DNA from 2 places in the Caballeronia sp. LZ034LL genome. Region 1 is predicted to be linked to the other one. Evidence: predicted binding sites of a transcription regulator. Region 1 holds the regulator's gene; the other holds the start of a gene.
What was found. Region 1 encodes FliA, which starts transcription of late flagellar genes. Its sites were predicted from a motif close to CTAAAGTTTNNNNNNNNNNNGCCGNTA; they were not measured.

Region 1 (12,214 bases):
CGCCGGGCACATCGGCTTCCGGATAGAAGTCGAGTGCATACGCGGGCTCGCCGAAACACATCCAGACCACGCCGTACTTCTCCTCGCTGACGAAGGTCGTCGCGCAGGCGCGTTTCGGCGGACGCAGTGCGGGATTCGACGGGATATGCAGACATTGCCCCTCGATGTCATACCGCCAGCCGTGATAAGGACAGGTGATCCAGTCGCGCGATACCGTTCCGAGCGACAGCTGCGCCCCGCGATGCGGACAGTAGTCGCGCCACACATGCGCTGCACCGAGACTGTCCCGCCACACGACGATGCGCTCATCCGCGACGACGAATCCTCGCGCCCCGCCCTCCGGCACGTCCTCACTGTTGCAGACCGCCAGCCATTCGCCTTGCAGGGAAGAAGCGTTGTTGTTCATTGTCATGAGCCGTAAGCAGGAAGCGGAAAGCGGGAGGATTCAAGACACCGCATTCTCCCCAACCGATCCTGCAGCGAAATCGCAAAAAGTAGCAGAATAGCGGGTCGCGCGACGGTGCAACCCGATGCAACACCTTCGCACCGCTTCCCGCGACGGGGCCGCAAAAAAAGAGACAGCAGCACACCATAACAGCAAGAAATCACCATCCAGGGGTTCATATGGAGCAGGCGCATCAACCGGCACGCCGGATCCAGGCTTTCATCGGGTCCGGGCACCGGAGTCCCGAACGGGAGCAGGCCACGCTTCGTGTCTGGATGGGGACAGCAGTGCTGCTCGCGTATGGCCTCTTCGAGTGGTGGCGCCCGTCACACGATGCCTCGATGGTCGTGCGGCTCGTCGCCCTCTATGTGTCCTACGGCGCCCTGACGCTGTTCGTCGTGAGCCGCGCGAGCGCCACGTCCCTGACGCGCCTCACGCTCACGACCATCGCCGATCAAGCCTTGCTCGGACTTGCGCTCGCGGCCGGCGGCGCCAGCGCGCTGCCGCTCATCTGGGTGATGTTCTGGTTCCTGATCGGCTCGGGATGCCGCTATGGCAAGCGCACGCTCGCGGTGTCCTGTGCGACGGCGCTCATCGTGGTGATCGCGCTCGGCCTCGGACAACCGTGGTGGCATGCCAATCTGCCGGCCGCGATCGGCCTGGGATTGAGCGTGCTGGGGGCATCGGTGTATCTGAGCGTGCTCGTCGACCGTCTCGGCAAGCTCAATCTGGATCTCGCGCGCCAGGCGTCCACCGATCCGCTCACCGGACTGTCGAATCGCTATGCGCTGGAGAAGATCGTCAACCGGGCGATGGCCGCGCCGCCCACCAGCCACGACGCCGATGACGCCACGGCCCTGCTGCTGATCGACCTCGACGGTTTCAAGGAAGTGAACGACACCTACGGGCACGCCGTCGGCGATGTGCTGCTGCAATCGTTCGCCCATCAGCTCGAGGCGCGACTGCGCCGGACCGACACCATCGCCCGGCTCGGCGGCGACGAATTCGTCGTGCTCGCGCATCAGGTGCGGGACCGCTCGGCGGTGCTCGCCGTGGCCGACAGCATCCATTCGGCGCTCGCCGCCATCACGTCAGTGCAGGAGCGGGCGGTATCGGTGTCGGCGAGCATCGGCGCCTGCCTGCTGTCCGGCGCGACGATCGCGCGCCCGTCCGACATGAACACGGTGCTGCGCGCCGCCGACCGCGCGATGTATCGCGCGAAAAGTCTGGGCGCCGGCAAGACCGTGTTCGCCGAAACCCACGACTTCGAAACCAGCTAAAAAAATGGCCCGCATCGCTGCGGGCCATCCGTGTCATGCGTCACCGTTCAAGCGTCGGGTTTCACGCTTCGGCGCCGGTCCAGGCCTGTTCGCGCAGCTTCGTGCGCAGACGCGCCACCGCCTGGCTGTGCAGCTGGCACACGCGCGACTCGCTTACTTCCATCACCGCACCGATCTCGCGCAGGTTCAGGCCGCGCTCGTAGTACAGGCTCATCAGCAGCTTCTCGCGTTCCGGCAACCGGTCGATGGCTTCGATCAGCGCGCCGCGCAGGCTGTCGTCCATCAGCGCGGACAGCGGATCCGAACGATCGACGCAATAGCGGTCGAGGAACGGCTCGTCATCGGCGGAACGGTCGAAGTCTTCGTAATAGATCAGCTGCGCGCCGTGCAGGTCCTGCAGCATCGACTGATACTCGTCGAGCGGCATGTTCATGTGCTCGGCAATTTCCGTCTCGCTGGCGGAGCGGCCGAGGTTCTGCTCGACCTTGTGCACCGCCGATTCCACCTCGCGCGACGTCTTGCGCATGCTGCGCGGCAGCCAGTCGTTGGCACGCAGTTCGTCGAGCATCGCGCCGCGGATCCGCTGGCTCGCATACGTTTCGAACTGCGCGCCCTGGTCTTCCTTGTAGCGGCCGGCCGCGTCCAGCAAGCCGATCATGCCGGCCTGGATGAGATCGTCGAGATCGACGCTCGCCGGCATCTTGGCGACGAGCTGAAGCCCCAGCCGGCGAACGAGCGGTGCATATTTCGTCAGCGTTTCGGACTGTGAGAGTTTGCCTTGGGCGTTATACATCTTGGTCACCTATCTTGATCACATCGACGCCGTGCTGCTCATGGCCAGTTCGTGAAGCGCGGCTGCACGATGCGCCGTCTCCCGTCCGCCCTGCTCAGAGTCGCCAACCGGAATTCGCGCGTCCGCCTGGCCGTTCGCCGCACGCGCATACGGCGCGGGGCGCATCGGCCAGTGCAGGAGCTCCGCCGCAATCGCGCGGTAGTCGCGTGCCGCGGCCGTGGCCGGGAACGCTTCGACTGCGCAGCGTGAGAGTTCCTTAGCCCGAGCGACGCGCGCATCCTCGGACACATATCCCGCCTGCACCAGCGACACAGCCAGATACCGGCTTGCGACGCCCGACAGGTTGTCGAACGCGACCGCCGCATCGGCCGGGTTCTGCACGTGATTGATCAGCACGCGGAACTGGCCGATCGCATGGGCGTAGTGCAGACGCTTCATGCACGCATACGCCTCGGTGATCGCCGACGCGGCTACCCGCGTCACAACGAGAAAGTCATGCGCCTGCGCCGCGAGCGACGAGAGCGCGCCATACCGGTCCAGCTGCGCGTCGATCAGCACGATGTCCGCCGGACCATCCAGCAGCGCGCGGCATTGCGCGGCGTCATGGCTGATGCGTTCATCGCGCGGCGCCGCGAGCAGCGAGAAACCGAACGGCGTGCGCCCGGCGGCGTCCGCGAGCGTGCTGCGGCCCGTCATAACCGCGGCGGCGGCGCCGGCATCCTCGATACCGACGAGCCGGCTGGCCGAAGCCGCGTTGCGATGCTCGTCGATCACGAGCACATCCTTGCCATGCACCGACAGCGCCGCGCCGAGATTCACCACCGTCGACGTACAGCCGATTCCCGCCGGGCCGCCCACAACCGCCACCACACGCGAGCCAGCTCGCGTGAGGAGCCGTCGCAGACCTTCTGCCTGATCGAGCACGAACTTATCCAAAGTGCACCCCATGCATGTCGGTCGAGGCACGCGCGGACAGCGCGGAAAGCAGCGCGGGGACTTCTTCGTCGTTCGGCACGAACGGCGAGCCGTCGCGCGGAATGCAGAACGCGCTCTTGATGAGGAAACGCTTGGTCGCGACGTACAGGTTCTCCGGCACCTTCTGTCCGGTCGAGACGTAATGCACCGGCAGCTTGTAGCGGATCACCGTGTCGAGCACGCCGCCGAGATTGGTGGCTTCATCGAGCTTGGTCAGGATGCAGCCCGCGAGCGGCGGCTGGTCCGGCGCGCTCTTGTAGGCCTGCACGACTTCGTTCAGCGTGTCGCCGTGGCTCGTCGCGTTGAGCAGCAGGATGCGCTGCACCGGATGGCCCGCGCCGCACAGCATCGCGATCTGGTCGGAGACCATGCGGTCGCGCTGGCTCATGCCGATCGTGTCGATCAGCACGATATGTTTGTTACGCAATTCGGACAGCGCCAGTTGCAGGTCGGCGGCGTCCTTCACCGCGTGCACTGACACGCCCAGGATCTTGCCGAAGATGCGCAGTTGCTCGTGCGCGCCGATCCGGTAGCTGTCGGTGGTAAGCAGCGCAACCTTGCTGGCGCCGAAGCGCATCACGCAGCGCGCCGCGAGCTTCGCCGTGGTGGTCGTCTTGCCGACGCCCGTCGGGCCCATCAGCGCGAACACGCCGCCGCGCTCCATCAGCGCGTCTTCGCTGTCCATCACCGGAATGTTGCTTTCGAGGACTTGCTGCACCCATTCGAGCGCGCCTTCGACACTCTCCATCTCCGGCATGTTGTCCATCACCATGCGCACGAGCTGCGCCGAGAAACCGGCCGAGAACAGGCGCTTGGTCAGCGCGCCGCCCGTCGGGTTGCGGCGCTGGCGCTCGCTCCACATCAGGCCGGCGAAGTGCTCTTCCATCATCTCGCGCATCGACGAGAGTTCGTTCATCACCGTGTCGTTGACGACCTGCTGCATGCGCGCGCGGATCGCCTCGGTCACGACCGCCGCCGCATTCGCGGGCAGGCCTTCGAAGACGCTTTCCGGCGTGGCGGGCGCGGCGGCCGGCGCCGGCGTTTCAGCGTGCGGCGCGCTCGTGTTGATCTTGTGCGCGGCGCGGCGGGCAGCGACCTGCGCGGCTTCGCGCGCCCAGTCCGGCGTTTCGACCTTCTGCTGCACGGCCGGCTGCGGCGCCGCTTCGGCGCGGGCCGGCTGCTGCTGACGCAGCGCAAATTTGCCGGCTTCCAATTCGGTCGACCGGGCGGTCGACTGGACCGGCGCCTGCGACAGCGTCGTCACCGGCACGCCCATGCCGCGCGCAATCGCTGCCGACGGCGTGAGCGGGCGGTTCGACGGCATCGACGCCTGTTGCGCCAGACGCTTCGCGTGTTCGATCAGCCACGGGTTGGTGTCGGCCATCGTGGGGGACGTGTCGTCGGCGGAAGAAGCGAAGTCGTCTTCGTCGTCGGCCGTTGCGCCGAACACGGAGGAAAACACGTCGCCGTTCACGTAGGGGTTCGTGGCTGCCTGCTGTTTCACCGGGATCGCTGCCGCCGCTGCGGCCAGCGCCGCGCGCGACGCGCCGCCCGAACGCACCGCCTGCTCCTGCGCGGCGGGCGAGATCGAAGCGATGTCGCTGTCCGCCACCGCGACGATTTCGACCGAGCCGTCGTCCAGCGTGCGATTCGACAACACCACGGCATCGGGACCGAGCGTTTCACGAACCTGGCGCAGTGCGTCACGGCTGTTCGCGCCGATGAATCTACGAATGTTCAAACTTGCCCCCGATGAGGTGTGATACGGCGATCGTTGCGAGCGAACCGGCCTGCCTGCCTGCCGGTCCCGCTTTTCAGTGAAGCCATTATTGCGAAGTTCCCCTTAAGCCCATCGCTGGATAAAGGGTGGGAAAAAGGGGTATTTCGGCTGATGGACGGCTGATCGACACCTCAGGGCCGGAACATGGCGCGCCCGCCGCCGGCAAATGTTCCCGGACCGCGTGTGGCCGAACGCGTGCCCGAACGCGTAAGCTGGAGGGCACGTCGCTCACCGTCCGGCACCTCTCCGGCATCGAACCGAGGCGTTTCCGGACATTTCAAGGAGACTTCATCGCATGATGTCCGCTGCTTCTCACGCCTCTTCCGAAAGCCAGACCACCGGCGCCCGTCTCGTCGTCGATGCGCTCGTTCATCACGGCGTCGAGCGCGTGTTCTGCGTGCCCGGCGAGAGCTTCCTCGCCGTGCTCGACGCGCTGCACGACGAAACCGCGCACATCCAGACCATCGTCTGCCGCCACGAGGCCGGCGCGGCGAACATGGCGGAGGCAGTCGGCAAGCTGACCGGACGTCCGGGCGTGGCGATCGTCACGCGCGGGCCCGGCGCGACGCATGCGTCGATCGGCGTGCACACCGCATTTCAGGATTCGACGCCGATGCTGCTGCTCATCGGCCAGTGCGCACGCGATCACATGGACCGCGAGGCGTTCCAGGAGATCGATTACCGGCGCATGTTCGGCCAGATGGCGAAGTGGGTCGCGCAGATCGACGACCCGCGCCGCGTGCCGGAATACCTGAGTCACGCGTTTCACGTCGCGACGGCCGGGCGTCCCGGACCGGTCGTGCTCGCGCTGCCGGAAGACATGCTGACCGAGACGCTCGCCGCCATCCCGCCGCTGCCGCGCTACCAGCGCGTGGCGGCCGCGCCCGCGCCGGCGCAGATGGAACGCCTGCGCGAGCTGCTCGGCAATGCACGGAAGCCGTTCGTGATCGCGGGCGGCAGCGGCTGGACGGAAGAAGCCACGCAGGACTTCGCGCGCTTCGTCGAGCAATGGCAGTTGCCGGCGGGCTGCGCATTCCGCTATCAGGACACGCTGTCGAACGAGCATCCGAACTACGCCGGCGATGTCGGGCTGGGCATCAATCCGGCGCTCGCCGCGCGCGTGCGCGACGCCGACGTGCTCTTCGTGCTCGGCCCGCGCATGGGCGAATCGACGACGGGCGGCTACGCGCTGCTCGACATCCCGAAGCCGAGGCAGACGCTGATCCACGTCCACCAGGGGGCGGAGGAACTCGGGCGCGTCTATCACGCGGATTTGCCGATCGTCTCGGGCATGCCCGAAATCGCGGCGATGCTGGCCGCGCTGCCGCCGCCGCGTTCCATCGCGTGGGCCGGCGAGGCGGAAGCGGCACACGCTGCGTATCTCGACTGGCGCGAGCCGCGCCCGATGCTCGGCGATGTCCAGCTCGGCGAGATCATGCGCCAGCTCGCCCAGACCCTTCCCGCCGACGCCATTCTCACCAACGGCGCCGGCAACTATGCGACGTGGCTGCATCGGCATTACTCGTACCGGCAGTTTCGCTCGCAGGTCGCACCCACCAGCGGCGCGATGGGCTACGGCGTGCCTGCCGCGATCGCGGCGAAGTCGCTGTACCCGGAGCGCACGGTGATCGCGTTCGCGGGCGACGGCTGCTTCATGATGTCGAGCCACGAGCTGGCGACGGCCATGCAATATGAATTGCCGGTGATCTTCATCGTCGTGAACAACGGCCAGTACGGGACGATCCGCATGCATCAGGAACGCCACTATCCGAACCGCGTGCATGGAACCGGACTGACCAACCCCGACTTCGCCGCCTACGCGCGGGCGTTCGGCGCGCACGGCGAACTCGTCGAGACAACGGGCCAGTTCATGCCCGCGTTCGAGCGCGCACAGCGTTCCGGCCTGCCTGCCGTGATCGAAGTCCGCATTCCGGCGGAACAGAGCACGCCCGGCGCGACGCTCGAACACATTCGCCAGCAAGGCAGGCGTTAGCGGACAAACTTTCAGTCTGCTTGCAGTGCGCTCCCGGTGGCGCTAGAGTAGCCCGTCCAAAACCACCGGGAGTAAGTCATGCTGAAGATTTTGGCGTTGTCGTTGGCGATGGGAATGTCGGGTGCGGCGTTCGCGAAGGCGGATTGCACGGCGCATCCGAAAAGCGAATGGATGAAGGAGTCCGACGCGAAGGCCAAGCTCGAGGCCGAGGGCTACAAGATCCGCAAGTTCAAGGTCGATGGCAACTGCTACGAGATCTACGGCCACGACAAGAACGGCAAGAAGGTCGAGATCTATTACGACACGAAGACGCTCGCGGTCGTGAAGTCGGAAGTGGAATAAGCGTCATGTCTCCGCCCGTGACCCGGCCCACGAAAGTCTGGGACATCTGGGTTCGGCTCACGCACTGGGCCGTCGCGGGCATCGTCCTCTGGAACCTGTTCGGTCCGACCGATTTCACTCACCGGCTGCTCGGGTATGGCGCGGCGGGTCTGGTCGCCGCGCGCATCGTGTGGGGCTTCATTGGGTCGCGATACGCGCGCTTTTCCGCGTGGTGGCCCAAGCGCATGCATCTCGTCGGCTATCTGCGTTCGCTGGCCGCCAGGCAGCCGATGCACCATCTTTCGCACAATCCGCTCGGTGCGTTGATGGCCCTCACGCTCTGGTGCCTGATTCTCGCGCTCGCGCTATCCGGCTGGATCATGCGGCTCGACGCCTTCTGGGGCGAAGACTGGCCGCAGGAGATCCACAGCTGGCTCGCGGTCGCGGTGGAAGTGTGCGTCTGCGTGCATGTCCTCGCGGCCGTGCTGATGAGTGTGTGGACACAGGAAAATCTCATCAAAGCGATGCTGACGGGCAACAAGCGCGATCCCGAAAAAGAAAAAGCCCCGTAACCGGAGTCACGGGGCCTTCACCCGAAACATCAACCGCAAAAGCTGGCGTGCTTACTTGCCGCCCACGCTCTGCAGCGTCGTCCACTTGCCGCCGACGACCTTGTACAGCGTGATGCCGCCGTTCTTCAGATCGCCCTTCGTGTCGTATTCCAGATGCTTCGCCGTCACGCCCTGCATGTCGGTCTTCGCGAGGAACGGCAGGTACTTGGCCGGATCCGTCGAGTTGGCCGCCTTCATCGCGGTGAACATGGCCATGGCGCCGTCGTAGGCGTACGGCGAGTAGGTCTGCACGTCTTCGTTGAAGCGCTTCTTGTACTTCGCTTCGTAGGCCGGGCCGCCCGGCATTTCGTTCATCGGCAGGCCGGCGAGCGAGGCCACCGTGCCGTCGGCCGAGTTGCCCGCGATCTTCAGGAACGTGTCCGTCTTGACCATTTCGCCCGCCATCAGCGGCGCGCGCAGGCCGAGCGTCTTCATCTGCTTGACCATCGGAGCGGCTTGCGAATCGGCGCCGCCGTAGTACACGAGGTCCGGATTCATCGACTTGATCTTGGTCAGGATCGCCTTGAAGTCCACGGCCTTGTCGTTCGTGAATTCACGGTCGACGATCGTGCCGCCTGCTGCCTTCGCCGCCTTCTCGAACTGGTCGGCGAGACCCTGGCCATAGGCCGTGCGGTCATCGACGATCGCAATTTTCTTGACCTTCAGGTTCTTCACCGCGAACTCACCCGCGACCGAGCCCTGCTGCGTGTCCGAGGTCATCATGCGGAACGCCGTCTTGAAACCCTGCGTCGTGTATTCCGGCGCCGTGGCCATGGCGATCTCGGGAATGCCCGCGTTCGCGTAGATGCGCGAAGCCGGGATCGTCGTGCCCGAGTTGAAGTGCCCCAGCATGCCCTTGATGCCGCCATCCACGAGCTGCTGCGCGACGGTCGTGCCGGTGCGCGGGTCGGCCTGGTCATCGGCCGATTCCAGCACGATCCGAACCGGCTTGCCGCCGATCACCGGCTTCGTCGCGTTGAAGTCTTCCACCGCGAGCGTGATGCCGTTCTGCATGTCCTTGCCGTAGTGCGCCTGCGCGCCCGTCAGCGGGCCGGCGTAACCGACCTTCACGTCTTCCGACGTCTGCGCGACTGCCGTCCCCGCGAACAGGCCGGCGAGCGTCATGGCTGCTGCCAGCTTGGTCATCGTGTGCTTCATAGCTTCTCCTGGTTCCAGTGTGGATGGCAGCGCGTGCCGGGATCGCCGTGCCTGCTGCCGCTTGTTTGAATGTTCCTGATCCGACCGTCCGAGGGGTAACTCAGCCGATCGTCATCAAATTGGCATTGCCGCCTGCCGCCGCCGTGTTCACGCTCACCGAGCGTTCCGTCAGCAGACGTTCGAGCGCATAGTCTTCGCCGTCGTGGCCTGCGTCGGCGAACGCTCCCGCAGCCACGCCCTGCACCGATACGATCGGTCCCGGACGCTTCGCGACTTCCTTCACCAGCGACAGCAGTTCATCGCTGTCGCCTTCGAACAGCACGGCGTCGAAATCTTCCGCCGCTCGGCGAACCTGTGCATACGGCTTGAGCGCCGCCGGCAGCGACGCCGCCAGTTGCTCACCCGCCGATCCACTGAACAACGCGCGGTTGCCCGTCGCGAGCACTGCCGCGAACTGCGCGCGCGCGCCGCTTTGCGTCGCCGCCACGCACAGCACCGTGCCGCGCGCGCCGAGCGTATAGGTGTTGCGTTCGCCCGTCGGGCCGGTCAGCACCGCCGTCGCGCCCGCCATCACATGCTGCAGATAGCCGTCGCAACGCGCGGCCGTGTGCGGATCGCGCTCGCCGATCGCCCAGTCGCGCAACGCGGTGAGCGCCGCGGCCGGCGTGTCCTTCGTCGCGGCCGGATCGACGGTCAGCGCGGTTTCCAGCGACTTCGGCAAACCGCTCGGGCGCTTGGCCAGGAGGCGTTGCAGATACAGCGCGCCACCCGCCTTCGGACCCGTTCCCGACAGACCTTCGCCGCCGAACGGCTGCACGCCGACCACGGCGCCGATCACATTGCGGTTCACGTAGATGTTGCCCACGTGCGCCCGCGAAATGACATGCGCGATGGTTTCGTCGATGCGCGTATGGATGCCGAGCGTCAGGCCATAGCCGGTCGCGCGAATTTGGTCGAGGAGTTTATCAAGGTTCGATCGGCGGTAGCGAACCACATGGAGCACCGGGCCGAACACTTCGCGCTTCAGTTCGTCGATGTTCTCCAGTTCGATCAGCGTCGGCGGCACGAAGGTGCCTTGCGCGCAGTGGTCCGGCATCGGCAGCTGCACGACGTTGCGGCCTTTCTCGCGCATCGCGTCGACGTGCGCATCGATGCCGCGCTTCGCGTCCGTATCGATGACCGGGCCCACGTCCGCCGAGAGCCGGTCCGGATTGCCCACCGCCAGTTGATTCATTGCGCCGGTGAGCATCTCGAGCGTGCGGTCGGCGACGTCGTCCTGCAGGCACAGCACGCGCAGTGCCGAACAGCGCTGGCCGGCCGAGTCGAACGACGATTGCAGCACGTCGGCCACCACCTGCTCCGCGAGCGCGGACGAATCGACGATCATCGCGTTCTGGCCGCCGGTCTCGGCGATCAGCGGAATCGGGCGGCCGTCCGGATCGAGGCGCTCGGAGAGTTTCTTGTTGATGAGGCGCGCGACCTCGGTCGAGCCGGTGAACATCACGGCGCGGGTGCGCGGATCGGCGACCAGCGCCGCGCCCACCGTTTCGCCATTGCCCGGCAGCAGTTGCACCGCGCCCGCCGGCACGCCGGCCTCGCGCAGGATGCGCACGGCTTGCGCGGCGATCAGCGGCGTCTGTTCCGCCGGCTTCGCGAGCACCGGATTGCCGGCTGCGAGCGCGGCGGCGACCTGGCCCATGAAGATCGCGAGCGGGAAGTTCCACGGGCTGATACACACGACCGGACCCAGCGGACGGTGCGTATCGTTCGAGAACTCGCCGCGGATCTGCGCGGCGTAGTAGCGCAGGAAATCGACGGCTTCGCGAATCTCGGCAATCGCATTCGGCAGCGACTTGCCCGCCTCGCGGATGATGAGGCCCATCAGCGTGTGCATCTGCGCTTCGAGCAGATCGGCGGCGCGGGTCAGGCAGTCCGCGCGGTCTTCGACCGGCGTCGCCTGCCAGATCGGCGCGGCGGCGACGGCATTGGCGATAGCCGCGCTCACCTGTTCAGGCGTTGCCTCGACCACCGTGCCGACGAGATCGCGCAGATCCGACGGATTGCGCACGTCGCGGGCGACGCCGTTGCTCGCGGCATCGTCGGCCGACGCGCCTTCGAGCATCGGCTGCGCGCGCCACGGATGATTGGCGCTCGCCAGCAGCGCCGACGACAGCGACGCCAGGCGATGCTCGTTCGACAGATCGAGGCCCATCGAATTGGGCCGCTCGTCGCCGTAGAGATGGCGCGGCAGCGGAATCTTCGCGTGCGGCGCGCCGAGCGGCACTAGCTTCTGCGCTTCGTCGATCGGATCCTGGACGAGGTCCTTCACCGGAATCGATTCGTCGGCGATGCGGTTCACGAACGACGTGTTCGCGCCGTTTTCGAGCAGACGGCGCACGAGATACGCGAGCAGCGTTTCATGGGTGCCGACCGGCGCATACACGCGGCACGGACGGTTGAGCTTGTCGCGGCCGGTGACTTCCTCATAGAGCGGCTCGCCCATGCCGTGCAGGCACTGGAATTCGTACTGGCCGGGATAGTAGTTCTGGCCCGCGAGGTGATAGATCGCCGACAGCGTGAATGCGTTGTGCGTCGCGAACTGCGGATAGACCGCGTCGGGCGCGGCCAGCAGCTTCTTCGCGCACGCGAGATACGAGATGTCCGTGTAGATCTAGCGCGTGTAGACCGGATAGCCTTCGAGGCCGTCCACCTGGGCGCGCTTGATTTCCGTGTCCCAGTAGGCGCCCTTCACGAGGCGGATCATCAGGCGATGGCGGCTGCGGCGGGCGAGATCGACCAGATAGTCGATCACGAACGGGCAGCGCTTCTGATAACCCTGCACCACGAAGCCGATGCCG
Region 2 (12,214 bases), on a different contig from region 1:
GCGCTGATCGGGGTTTATTGGCTCGGGAATGGGGCGGTGGGGAAGCTGCTGGTGGGGAGTCAGGTTGTGTTGAGTTTGCAACTGCCGTTTGCGTTGTATCCGCTTATCCGGATGACCAGCGATCAAAGGCTCATGGGGGAGTTCGTCAACGCGTGCTGGATGAAGGTGGTCGCGTGGGGGTTGTTCGTGGTGATCAGTGCCGCGAATGTTTGGCTTGTCGTGCAGACGGTGGGGGAGTGGGTGGGGTGAACTCACGTCGGGTCAAGAGCCCGCGAAGCGAAACACGATCCAAATTCGTGTTTCATTCGCGGGCCCAGTTGGCCGCAGCTCTACTTCACCACATTCACCGCCCCATTCGACTTCGCCGCCACCGCGGCCGGAATCGCGGCCTCAACCGTCTGCCCCTGATCGACCGTCGTCCTTCCGCCGTCCTTGAAGAACGCCTGCTCCGCGGCCTTATTAAGAACGAGAATACTGATCCGCCGATTAGTCGGCTCATCGACCACATCCTTGTTCAGCGGCAGCACGTCAGCCAGCCCGCGCACCTGCAGCACCTTGCTTTCCTTCATCCCGCCGGCCACCAGCGCGCGCCGCGCCGCATTCGCGCGTTCGCTCGACAGCTCCCAGTTCGAATACCCGGCCTGACCGCCGGAGTAGGGCACCGCATCCGTATGTCCCGCGATCGACACGCGGTTGTCCACGTCGTTCAGCGAAGCCCCGATGTTGGTCAAGATCGTCGTCACATAACCTTCAAGCTTGAAACTGCCGGAAGCGAACATCGGCCGATTGAGCGAATCCACGATCTCGATCCGCAAGCCTTCGCTCGTGATCGCAATCCGGATCTGATCCTTGAATGCGCGCAATGCCGGGGTCTGCTCGATCAGCGCCGTCAGCTTCTGCTTCAGTTGCTGAAGCTTCTGCAAATCCTCCATGGCGACAGCCGCCCGCGCGATCGTCTGCGGCACCGGCTGCGTCTGGCTCTTCTTGCCTTCGCCAGGACGCGTGCTCGACAGATCCTGACCGCCGCCGGTAATCACGCTGGTATGCGTGGATGCACCGCCATCGTTGCCGAACAGCGCAGACAACGGCGTATTGAAATACTGCTCGATGCCTTCCTTGTCGTACTTCGATGTCGACCCAAGCAGCCACATCAGCAGGAAGAACGCCATCATCGCGGTGACGAAGTCGGCGTAGGCGATCTTCCACGCGCCGCCATGATGCCCATGTCCGTGCGCCTTCTTCTTGCGCTTCACGACCACGGTAGGTGCAAGCACGGACTGCAACGGATCGCGTGACGGTTTCTCAGCCATGAGAGTGAATTCCTTCTTGCGTGCGCGATAGAGTTACGAAGCCGACTTAGGCATCTTGGTCGCGCGCACCGCGTCGTCCAGTTCCTTGAAGCTCGGACGGTCCGCTGTGAACAGCACCTTGCGGCCGAATTCCACCGCGATAGTCGGCGCGTAACCGTTCATCGAAGCAAGCAGCACCGACTTCACGCACTGGAACGGTTTCGCTTCGGCAGCGCCCTTTGCATTGAGCAGATCGGCGAGCGGGCCGATGAAGCCGTACGCCAGCAGAATGCCGAGGAACGTGCCGACCAGCGCGCCCGCGATCATCTCGCCGAGAATGGCGGGCGCCGCGCCCACCGAACCCATCGTGTGCACCACGCCCATCACGGCGGCGACGATACCGAACGCGGGCAGGCCATCGGCCATCTTCTGAATCGCGTTGGCCGCAACCGAACTTTCGGTGTGATGCGTCTCGAGTTCCTCGTCCATCAGGTCCTGCATCTCGAGCGCGTTGACATTGCCCGCCGACATCATGCGCAGATAGTCGACGATGAAGTCGAGCAGATGATGATCGGCCATCACGTGCTCGTACTTCTGGAACAGCGGGCTGGATTCGGGCGCGTCGACATCGGCTTCGAGGGCCATCATGCCTTCCTTGCGCGCCTTCTGAAGCAGTTCGTACAGCAGGGCGATCAGCGCGACGTACTTCTCCTTCGTATAGCCGCCGCCCTTGAACGCCTTCGGGATGGATTGCAGGGTCTTCTTGAGCGTCGCGGTCGGATTCGACACGACGAATGCGCCGATCGCCGCCCCGAAAATACACAGCAGCTCGAACGGCTGCACGAGCGCGGCCAGGTGGCCGCCGACGCCGATGAAGCTCCCGATCACCGAGCCAATGACCACCACCCATCCGATGATGACAAACATGATTTCTCCGCAGTTTTCCGCGCGCCGCGGGCCGTGCGTGCTTGCTTAAAGAAAAGACGCGCACGGCTCGCGACGCATTGTTCGCTTGTTCAGGCTCTTAACGGCCGGTAAGAACGGGAAATGAAGGGTCTTCGGAGCAAGTTTTTCTGCGCAAATGTTTGCGTCGTAAATGTTACGTTCCGGGCAATCCGTGCCCCGGGCGGGAGGCCGTCGAGCCTGGATGACCCGGCAGGTAATGGAACGTGCGCATCCGGTTCGACTAAGATCGTCCGCATGAACTCGACCCTCGCACAGGCTTTCGACGACCCTGCACGTTCCGGCCCGAACGCCACCGTCGGCGCGCTGCTGCGCGAATGGCGTCAGCGAAGACGCATGAGCCAGCTCGACCTGGCCGGCGAGGCCGATGTCTCCACGCGGCATCTGAGCTTCGTCGAATCGGGGCGTGCGCTGCCGAGCCGGGAAATGGTGATGCGGCTTGCCGAACAGCTCGATGTGCCGCTGCGCGAGCGCAATACGCTGCTGATGGCGGCGGGCTACGCGCCGCTGTATCGGGAGCGGGCCCTGGCCGATCCGCAGATGGCCAATGCGCGCCGCGCCGTGGAACTGGTGCTGAAAGGCCACGAGCCGTTTCCTGCGCTTGCCATCGACCGCCACTGGAACATCGTCGCGGCCAACGCGGCGCTGCCGCCGCTGATCGCATCCGCCGATGCCGCCTTGCTGGCGCTGCCCGTCAACGCGCTGCGCCTCTCGATGCACCCGCGCGGCCTCGCCGGCGTCATCGACAACTGGCACGAGTGGCGCGCGCATCTGCTCGCGCGGCTGCATCGGCAGGTGGAGGTGTCGGGCGATCCGGTGCTGCTGGCGCTGCACGCCGAGCTGGAGGCGTATCCCGCGCCCGCGCACGTCCATGCACCGCAATCCAGGCGTCACGAACCCGATCCGGTGGTCGTGCCGCTGCGTCTGCGCACGCCGCATGGCATGCTTTCGTTCTTCAGCACGACCACGGTGTTCGGCACGCCGGTCGACATCACCTTGTCCGAGCTGGCAATCGAAGCCCTGTTTCCCGCCGACGACGCAACCGCCGCTGTTCTCGGCCGGCTCGCCGAAGCACGACGCTGAGCTTGCGCCGGCGCGCAGGGGCTTACAGAATGGAACCTAGTGGGGGCAGACGGATCGATGAGAGAAAGGCAGGCCGTGCAGTTCGAGCCTGGTGAGCTTTTGTCCAACCAACGCGGAAGATAGCGATGATTCAAACATTCGAGCAAGTGATCGGCGGGCAAAGCATGCAGTTCTGCGCAAGCATCGCCGACGGCGGCGGCCCGCCGCGCGTCATCATCAGCCGCGCGGATTCGGCGGAGTCACTGGTGATCGTCCAGGCCGAAGGCATCATCGGCACGATCAAGGCGGAAGTGGAAGCGCCCGCGTCGCTCGTGGCCGATGCCGTTCGCAAGGCCCAGCAGGAAGCGCTCATCGAGCGCGCACTGGAAACCGGCGCCGTGCAGACCACGAGCCTCTAGGCTTTAAAACAGTCGGTTACACACACATGCCCGCGCGGTTCATCGAGCCGCGCGGGCATTGTTCATCAGCCTGGCGCTACAGGCGCGGTTCGCCGTTCTTCGGATCGGCGGGCACCATCGGCGTGGCGGAATCCGGGCCGTCGGGCATGTCCGGGTCGTCGGGGTTCGGCGCCGCATCGGGATCGAACAATTCGTCGGGATCCGGCTCGTACGGCTCTTCGGGGGAACGGGGCAGCGTCGACATCAGCTTCTCCTTGAGGTTGGATGGCTTCAGGCTCCGAGGCAGCTGACTTCTGTTCAGGACTGCGCCGGGCGTCTCGCTTGATCGTTGCAACAGGCGTACCCGCTGACAGGCACGTCTCGATTGCCGTGTTTATTCAAGATTCTTGGAGAGCGCATTGCGCGCACGGTCCCTGTCCGTCTCCGCCGGATTGCTCACCTGACGCGCAACCAGTGCCGTCCCCAGCAGGATCGCGACGGAAATTCCGGCCGACCAGCGCACGGCATCGACGATATGCGCCGCGCCCGCCGCGCCGTCCCCGTGACCCGCGAGCGCGCCGAACGCCGCGACTCCGATCGCCCCCGCCGCCTGACGCGCCGTGTTGAGCACCGCCGACGCCGTCCCTGCGCGCTGCTGACCGACGGTGCCGAGCAAGGCGGTCGTCATCGCGGGCACCGCGAGCCCCATGCCGGTCGGAATCAGCAGGAACGGCACGAGCAGGGCGGCCGTGGGCGTGTGCGCATCGACGAAACAGAGCGCAATGAAACCGGCGGCATCGAGCAGCGCACCCGCGATCATCGGACCGCGCGAGCCGAAACGCACCACCACCGGTCCGCTCGCCAGGTTCGAGATGAGGAACCCGCCCGTCAGCGGCAGGAACGCCAGGCCCGTTTGCAGCGGCGTATGGCCGAGCACGCGTTGCAGGTACAAGCTCAGAATGAACACCGTTCCATAGTAGGTGAGATTCACCCCGATACCGAACAACACCGCCGCGCTGAAGGTGCGCTCGGCGAACAGCGAGAGCGGCAGCATCGGCGACGCGCTCCGACGTTCGATCGCCACGAAACCGCTACCCGCCGCCAGCGCGAGCAGAAGCCCGCCCCACACGAGCGGATGAGCGATCCCGAGCGGCCGCCATTCGATCACTGCGCCCACCAGCGCCGCCAGCGCGACGATAGCGAGCGCCTGCCCCGGCAGGTCGAGACTGCGCGCGTCATGTGCATTCTTTGGCTGCGCGGCCCGCACCCACAGCAACGTCGCCACGATGCCCGCCGCGCAGACCGGCAGATTGACCCAGAAAATGCTGCGCCAGCCGAAGGCCGCGATCAGCACGCCGCCGACGATCGGCCCCGACGCAATCGATACCGCGCCCGCCGCCGTCCAGAGCCCGACGGCGCGAGCGCGCAACCGCTGATCGTGGCCGCATGCCGCGTTGAGCAGGGCGAGCGAGTTCGGCAGCATCGCGGCAGCACCGACACCCTGCGCCGCGCGGGCGGCGATCAGTTGCGGCGCGTCAACCGAAAAGGCGCACGCCAGCGACGCCAGCCCGAACAGCAGCAATCCGCCGAGGAACATGCGCCGCGCGCCGAAGCGGTCGCCGAGGGAACCGGCCGAGAGCATCAGCGCGGAAAACGCGAGCGCATAACTGTCGACGGTCCATTGCAGGCTCGCGACGCTCGCGCCCAGATCGCGGCCGATGCTCGCCAGCGCGACATTGACGATGGACACATCCAGCTGGGACACGACAAAGCCGACGCTGGTCGCGGTCACGACGAGCTTCTGCCGCCCGGACAGATGCGCAGAGGAGGAGGAAAGGTTCGAGTTCATGCCGACCATCGTAGGCGCGTCGCGCGTTCGATGTTTCGGGCTGGCTTGAAACGTGAAAACCGGACACGCAGACGAAAAAATGGCGCACTGCATCAGCAAGTGCGCCATTTTTCCGCGTAAAACCCGAACTTAACGGGCGTTCTTGATGAACAGCGTCGTCAGCGCGCCCACGACGCACAGCGTGGCGACATACCACACGGGCGCGAGCGGGCTCGACTTCATGAACAGCGAAACGACGATCGGCGTCAGTCCGCCGAACACCGCATACGCGACGTTGTACGAGAACGAGATGCCCGAGAAACGCACGGCGGCGGGGAACGACTTGACCATCACGAACGGAATCGCGCCGATCACGCCGACGAAAAAGCCCGCGACCGAATACCACGGCAGGAGCGCGGAGGCATCGACGGCGACTTCGCGGAACAGCATCCAGTACGACACCGCCAGCGCCAGGCCGCCGATGAAAATGGTCTTGCCCGCGCCGATCCGGCCCGCGATCGCGCCGGCCAGCACGCAGCCGATCGTCAGGAACAGCGTCGCCGCGCAGTTTGCCACCAGGACAGTCGCCGGGGCGAGGTGGAACTGCTTCTGGAGCAGCGTCGGCGTCATCAGGATCACGACGACGATCGCCGCCGACAGCATCCACGTGAGCAGCATCGAGACGATCACGGCGCGGCCGTGGTCGCGCAGCACGGCCTTGAGCGGCAACTCCGCCGCGAGCGACTTGCGCAGCTTGAGTTCGGCGAAGACCGGCGTCTCGTGCAACCAGCGGCGCAAATAGACCGAGCACAGCCCGAACAGGCCGCCCAGCAGGAACGGCAGGCGCCAGCCGAAGGCGGCGACATCGGCGGGCGTGAACGCGTTGTTGATGCCGGTCGCGATCAGCGAGCCGAGCAGGATGCCCGCCGTCAGGCCGGCCGTCAGCGTGCCGCATGCATAGCCGATATGCCGCGCCGGCACGTGTTCCGACACGAACACCCACGCGCCCGGCACTTCGCCGCCGACCGCCGCGCCCTGCATCACGCGGAACAGGAGCAGCAGCACGGGCGCCATCAGGCCGATCGACGCATACGTGGGCAGCAGGCCCATCAGCAGCGTCGGCACCGACATGAGCAGCACGGAAAGCGTGAACATGCGCTTGCGGCCGAGCAGGTCGCCGAAGTGCGCCATGATGATCCCGCCCAGCGGACGCGCCAGATAACCCGCCGCGAAGATGCCGAAAGTCTGCAATTGGCGCAGCCAGTCAGGAATGGCCGGCGGAAAGAACAGCTGGCCGATGACCGGTGCGAAGAACACGAAAATGATGAAGTCGTAGAACTCGAGCGCGCCGCCGAGCGCGGCGAGCGTGAGCGTCTTGTAGTCGCCGCGCGTGAGGGCGCGGCTGGCCGCGCGCGGGGCGTCGGACAGAGGTGTTGCCTGCATCGAAAGAAAACCCGTGAGTGAAAAGACCACGCGTGACGCGCGGGCAGGACGAGGCTGTGCCCGATGCGGGAAGGGTCGGGTGCGCCGGATGGGCGCGCGGCGGATCCGGGTGTGGAAGACGCCGATGACCGGACAGGCGCGGAGTCGAGAGCCGCCGCCCGTCCATCCGCGCTGCGGGAAGCGGCGGAGAGCCGCGGCGCAGCTTGCTACGCGACGTCTCGGTAAAACGGCGGAAGCGGGGACTGAAAAGCCAGACGCGCGATGTTACCGGATGTAAGCGGCCGAAAAAACGAAATGCCGTTCTATTTTTGCATCGGTTGCGCGCATAAGACGGCACGAGATTGTCCTTATGCCCGGACACATGCATTGACAATTCAGACGAGTCCGATGGGAAAGCGGCGCGTGCTTGCCCAGAATGCCGAGTTCGAAGCGCCCGTCTCATCCCTTCGACGAGACGCCCGGCGGATGCCTTTACCCGCGCATCCGCTCCATGTCCCTTGGACTCATCAGGTAAGACACCATGCGCGTCGCCGTTCTGCAAACCGATCCGAGTTATCGAAATCTCGTCAGCGACGTCGTCAAGCGACTCGGCCATACCTGCGTGACTTTTGGCGACGGCCTCGTGCTGTCGAAAGCCCTGTCGCGCTCCACGGTCGATCTGCTGATCCTCGACTGGAATTCCACCGGCCTGTGCGGACTGGATCTCCTCAAATCCGTGCGCTCCAGCTTCGGCGAGCGCGTACCCGTGCTGTTCGCCACGCCGGACGGCGCCGAGCACAACGTCGTGTGCGCGCTCACCGCCGGCGCGGACGATTACGTCGTCTATCCCATCCGTCCCGGCGAACTCGGCGCGCGCATCGAGGCGCTGCTGCGGCGCGCCTATCCGACCACGTCGAATGCCTGCCTCGAAATCGGCCCGTATCGTTTCGACGCCCGCCAGCAGATCGTCACGGTGCGCGGCAAGCCGGTACAGCTGAGCGGTACGCAATTCCGGCTGGCGCAGCTGTTCTTCTCGAACATCGGCCGGGTGCTGTCGCGCGATCACATCTTCGCGATGGTCTGGGGACGCGAGTTCCGCGAAACCACGCGGACCATTGATAGCCACGTGTCGCGCCTGCGGCTCGCGCTCGAAATCGAGCCGGTCAACAACTTCCGGCTGCAGCCAGTCTACAAGAGCGGGTATCGGCTGCTTCATCTCTACGACGACGGCAAGGGACGGGGCGACGAGCGCGTCGAGTCCGCCGCCGCGCAGATCGCCGCCTGACGGCCGGGGCAGCAGTGAGCGTGGGTCGTATCGCGATGCAGCATGGGGGCGGCACGCATTTTTTTCAGGGCGGGGCGCTTTTATAATCGGGCGCCAGAATCCCGCGCTTCCGGCGCGCCGCATTCGACCTCACCCTGACCGCACCCCGACACCACGACGCATGACGAGCACGGCAGCCCCATCGAGCGGGACCTTCATCGCGCGCCCTCCGGCATCCACGCTTGCCGACATGCTCGGGCATTTCGCCCAGCTCGCGCCGGTGTTCGACGCCATGCCGGACATCGTGTTCTTCGTGAAGGATCGCGAAGCGCGCTATGCGATGGTCAACCGCACGCTCGCGCGGCGTTGCGGCTACAAGGACAACAAGACGGCGCTGCTCGGCAAGACCGCCGAAGAAGTGTTTCCCCGCCGCTTCGGCCGCATCTACACCGCGCAGGACCAGGCGATCATCGCGCAGGGACATCAGCTCATCGACCAGCTCGAACTGCATCTCTACCCGGGCCGCGAGCCGGGGTGGTGCATGACCTGCAAGCAGCCGCTGCTGGACGGTCAAGGCGCGATCGTCGGGCTGGCGGGCATATCGCGCGACCTGCAGGCCGCCGAGGGCACGCATCCCGCGTACAGCCGGCTTGCCGCCGTGGTCCGGCACATCCAGGAGAACTACGTCCAGCCGCTCAACATGCGGCAGCTCGCGCAAATGGCCAACATGTCGATTGCGCAACTGGAGCGCTATTTCCACAAGGTGTTTCACCTGACGCCGCGGCAAGTGCTGCTGAAGACGCGGCTCGACGCCGCCACCGCGCTGCTGGTCTCGCAGGACGACAAGGTCACGGACGTCGCGGCGTTGTGCGGCTATACCGATCACAGCGCGTTCACGCGCCAGTTCAAGGCAACCGTCGGCATCACGCCGTCCGAATACCGCGCGTTGCTGCAATCAGGCACAATGCGCCCCGATTCGCCGCAGGACACAAAAGTCTGACGGGAAATCGGGGTACGGCTGGTCCCTGAATTACATGGTCGTGCGGTTACGATGCGAATCTGGCTGCGGGGAATCGGCGCTGAGGCCCGCCAGAAGGGCGGTTGCGGCTTGTTTCGAGAAAACCGGTCCGCTTCTTGCTCAAACAGGCACGCCACAGCCGGGGATGTTTCGCCGGACGTGGCCAGAAACCGCGAGGCGTTCCGCACCGGCGCACGCGCGGCTCAAATAGCGGTGCGTTCGGAATTCCCGCCGCGTTTTCGTGTCAACAAGGCGCACCGCTTGATTGCGGAGCGTCCGATGCGGCGAGTCAAGGAGACCGTCGCGAGAATTCCGTTTTTGGCAGTTGAAAAGAACATCATGAACGAAGTGGCAAGACTGGGGCATATGCGGATCGTGCTCATCGAGGACGATCCGGAAAGCAGGGCATCGCTGCAGATGTTGTTGCAAGAGGAGGGGGCCGAAGTCATCGCCGTAGCCGACGCCGAAGATGGCGCGCAGGCGGCGATCGAGCATCTTCCCGACGCGGTGATCTGCGATCTCGACCTTCCTGAAATGGATGGTTTCTACCTGATCCAACGTTTGCGGGACCATGAGATACGCGGCAACCTGCCGCCGTCCGTCGCCATCGCGCTGACGGGACACGATGGCGAAGAATATCGCCTGCGCAGTATCGGCGAAGGTTTCCAGCATTTCATGACCAAACCCGTGCATCCCGATGAACTCGTCACCTTGATCCAGGATGCGGCCGGGGCGCGCGTCGTGATGTAGCGCGCCATAGGGCTGGAAACACGCGGCGCGCGGCGCCGCGTGCGGCTATGCGCTCAGGACCGGTCGCGGTTGCGTGCCCGCGTCGCGCCCGTGATGATCGCAATGCCGAGCATGATGACGGCGACGATCATGATCGTGTGCTGCGAGACATGCATCGCGACGAGCGCCCACGACACGCCGCCGATCAGCACGAGCCATCCGACGAGATAAATGATCAACGTCATCGTTTTCTCCTTCTCTGTTTCTAGTTGTCGATAGATAGAGGCATTCTGCCTGCAAGATGCGTACCGGCGCCATGGGCCGGTGCCTGCGGGATGTTGATAGAATCTGCGCCACTCTTTCTTCGACACGGCAGACCGAGACTATGTCGCATGCTCACGAAGTGGTTCGAGACGCGGATCAGCACGTACCGTTTATCTGCAACATTTGCGGGCAGGCCAACAGCGTCGAGAAAGCGAGACTGACGCGCGAGGAGCCCAGTTGCGCATCGTGCGGCTCGACCGTGAGAATGAGGTCGATCGTGCAGGTTCTGACGCGCGAACTGTTCGGGCAAAGCATGACGATCGCGCAGATCGATCCGCCGCGGCCGGATATCGTCGGCATCGGGATGAGCTGCTGGCATGGCTACGCCGGTCCCATCGCGCACCGGATTGCGTACCGCAACACTTTCTATCACCAGGAGCCGCGCCTCGACATCACGCAGATCGATCCTGCGATGGAAGGCACGCTCGACTTCGTGGTCTCGACGGATGTTTTCGAGCATGTCGCCGCGCCGGTGCATCGGGCTTTCGACAATACGCGCAGGCTCCTCAAGCCAGGCGGCGTGTTCGTGTTCACGGTGCCGTACTTCCACCAGGGCGAGGAGCACGTTCTCACGACGGAGCATTTCTCCGATCTCCACGATTACCGGATCGTCGAAGACGAATACCTCGGGCCGATGCTGAAGAATACGAAGCCGAACGGCGACGTGCAGTATTTCTACAATCTCGTGTTCCATGGCGGCCCGGGCGAGACGCTGGAGATGCGGCGCTTCTCGGAATGGTCGGTGCTGGAGGAATTGAAGCAAGCGGGCTTCAACGACCTGACGATCTATCGAAACGACGATCTGCCGTTTGGCATTTCCTGGCCAACTGGCCATTCGGCGCCGATCGCCGCGCGGGTGGATCCGGATGCGTCCGGGGTTACGGTGCGGGTGCGGTGAGCGACCGGGCTTTTGCTCTGCATGTAGGCCGAGTCGATCGATGCAATTTTTGATTTACAAGGTATCGAATACGTGCCGCGTCGCCTCGGTAAATCGTCAAAAAACCCGCTACACAACCATACGATGTTCAAGGGCAGCAGGCTTTTCGCGACCACAACTTGATGCGGCTGCTCGAAGGGAGGTTCGGCAATGAAATCAGAGAAATCTTCGGCATTGAGCCGAATGCACTCACGGCCGACGAAGCGAGCTACCTCGTTGGGTTCCGTAACGCTGACGAGATCCGAGGTCGGAGCGCTAAGGCGCGAGAAGAAACAGATCTCCGCCTCCGCGCAAAAGGCGTTTTCGCAATTGAAGAACAAAAAGCTCGGGTAGTGACTCAGCGCCGCATGCAAATGGCGCGTGCGGACGACGCGCGCCGGCGTCGGCGCCGGGGACGCAAATCAGTCTAGGCCACCTTTCGGTGGCTTTTTCATTTGTTGCGGCTCGCTCTGATTCCGCGCCGGGCAGAGTGCTTCCGCGTCCAGGCCCATCGAGTGCCGGAGCCATTGCTCCGCACGCTCGATCCAGTCGGACTGCTCGTACTCTTTGTCGTACTTGTTGACCGGGCATCACAGTTGCAACAGCTCCCACCGATTCTGCACGACGCTGCCGTCCGGTTGGAACTCGTCGCACTCAAGCCGTGCAAGCACCAGGAGCGGGCGCGCTTCGACTTGGGCGAGAGCTGTCGCAATGTATGCGAAACTCCCGCCGGTAAAGGCTTTAGGCCCCAAAATCACAATCAACCATGCTGACAGTTCACCACCTCAACAACTCCCGTTCGCAACGCGTTCTGTGGATGCTGGAAGAACTGGGCGTCGAATACGAGCTGAAGCGCTACCAGCGCGACCCGCGCACGATGCTCGCGCCGCCTGAACTGCGCGCCGTGCATCCGCTCGGCAAGTCGCCGGTCGTGACGGACGGCGACCTGACGCTCGCGGAGTCGGGCGCGATCATCGACTATCTGGTCGAGCGTTACGGCG

Region 2: motA (flagellar motor stator protein MotA) is a predicted target of FliA. The motif match lies at 2,315-2,341, and genes of this name have one in related genera.

The regions. Positions count from the first base shown of each region.
Region 1 covers NZ_JARUXR010000001.1:2,942,974-2,955,187, forward strand. Annotated here, with positions in the region: gene QCE83_RS13575 (aromatic ring-hydroxylating dioxygenase subunit alpha) at 1-406, opposite strand, end outside; gene QCE83_RS13580 (GGDEF domain-containing protein) at 721-1,725, shown strand; gene QCE83_RS13585 (RNA polymerase sigma factor FliA) at 1,787-2,518, opposite strand; gene QCE83_RS13590 (MinD/ParA family protein) at 2,537-3,454, opposite strand; gene flhF (flagellar biosynthesis protein FlhF) at 3,447-5,234, opposite strand; gene QCE83_RS13600 (thiamine pyrophosphate-binding protein) at 5,572-7,266, shown strand; gene QCE83_RS13605 (PepSY domain-containing protein) at 7,345-7,608, shown strand; gene QCE83_RS13610 (cytochrome b/b6 domain-containing protein) at 7,614-8,159, shown strand; gene QCE83_RS13615 (branched-chain amino acid ABC transporter substrate-binding protein) at 8,211-9,356, opposite strand; partial or broken gene putA (trifunctional transcriptional regulator/proline dehydrogenase/L-glutamate gamma-semialdehyde dehydrogenase) at 9,457-12,214, opposite strand, start outside.
Region 2 covers NZ_JARUXR010000004.1:639,447-651,660, forward strand. Annotated here, with positions in the region: gene QCE83_RS30270 (Nramp family divalent metal transporter) at 1-249, shown strand, start outside; gene motB (flagellar motor protein MotB) at 330-1,310, opposite strand; gene motA (flagellar motor stator protein MotA) at 1,344-2,216, opposite strand; gene QCE83_RS30285 (helix-turn-helix transcriptional regulator) at 2,490-3,335, shown strand; gene QCE83_RS30290 (hypothetical protein) at 3,461-3,733, shown strand; gene QCE83_RS30295 (hypothetical protein) at 3,810-3,977, opposite strand; gene QCE83_RS30300 (MFS transporter) at 4,107-5,561, opposite strand; gene QCE83_RS30305 (MFS transporter) at 5,691-6,983, opposite strand; gene QCE83_RS30310 (response regulator transcription factor) at 7,504-8,247, shown strand; gene QCE83_RS30315 (AraC family transcriptional regulator) at 8,477-9,226, shown strand; gene QCE83_RS30320 (response regulator) at 9,524-9,994, shown strand; gene QCE83_RS30325 (hypothetical protein) at 10,048-10,218, opposite strand; gene QCE83_RS30330 (methyltransferase domain-containing protein) at 10,515-11,195, shown strand; gene QCE83_RS30335 (glutathione S-transferase) at 11,980-12,214, shown strand, end outside.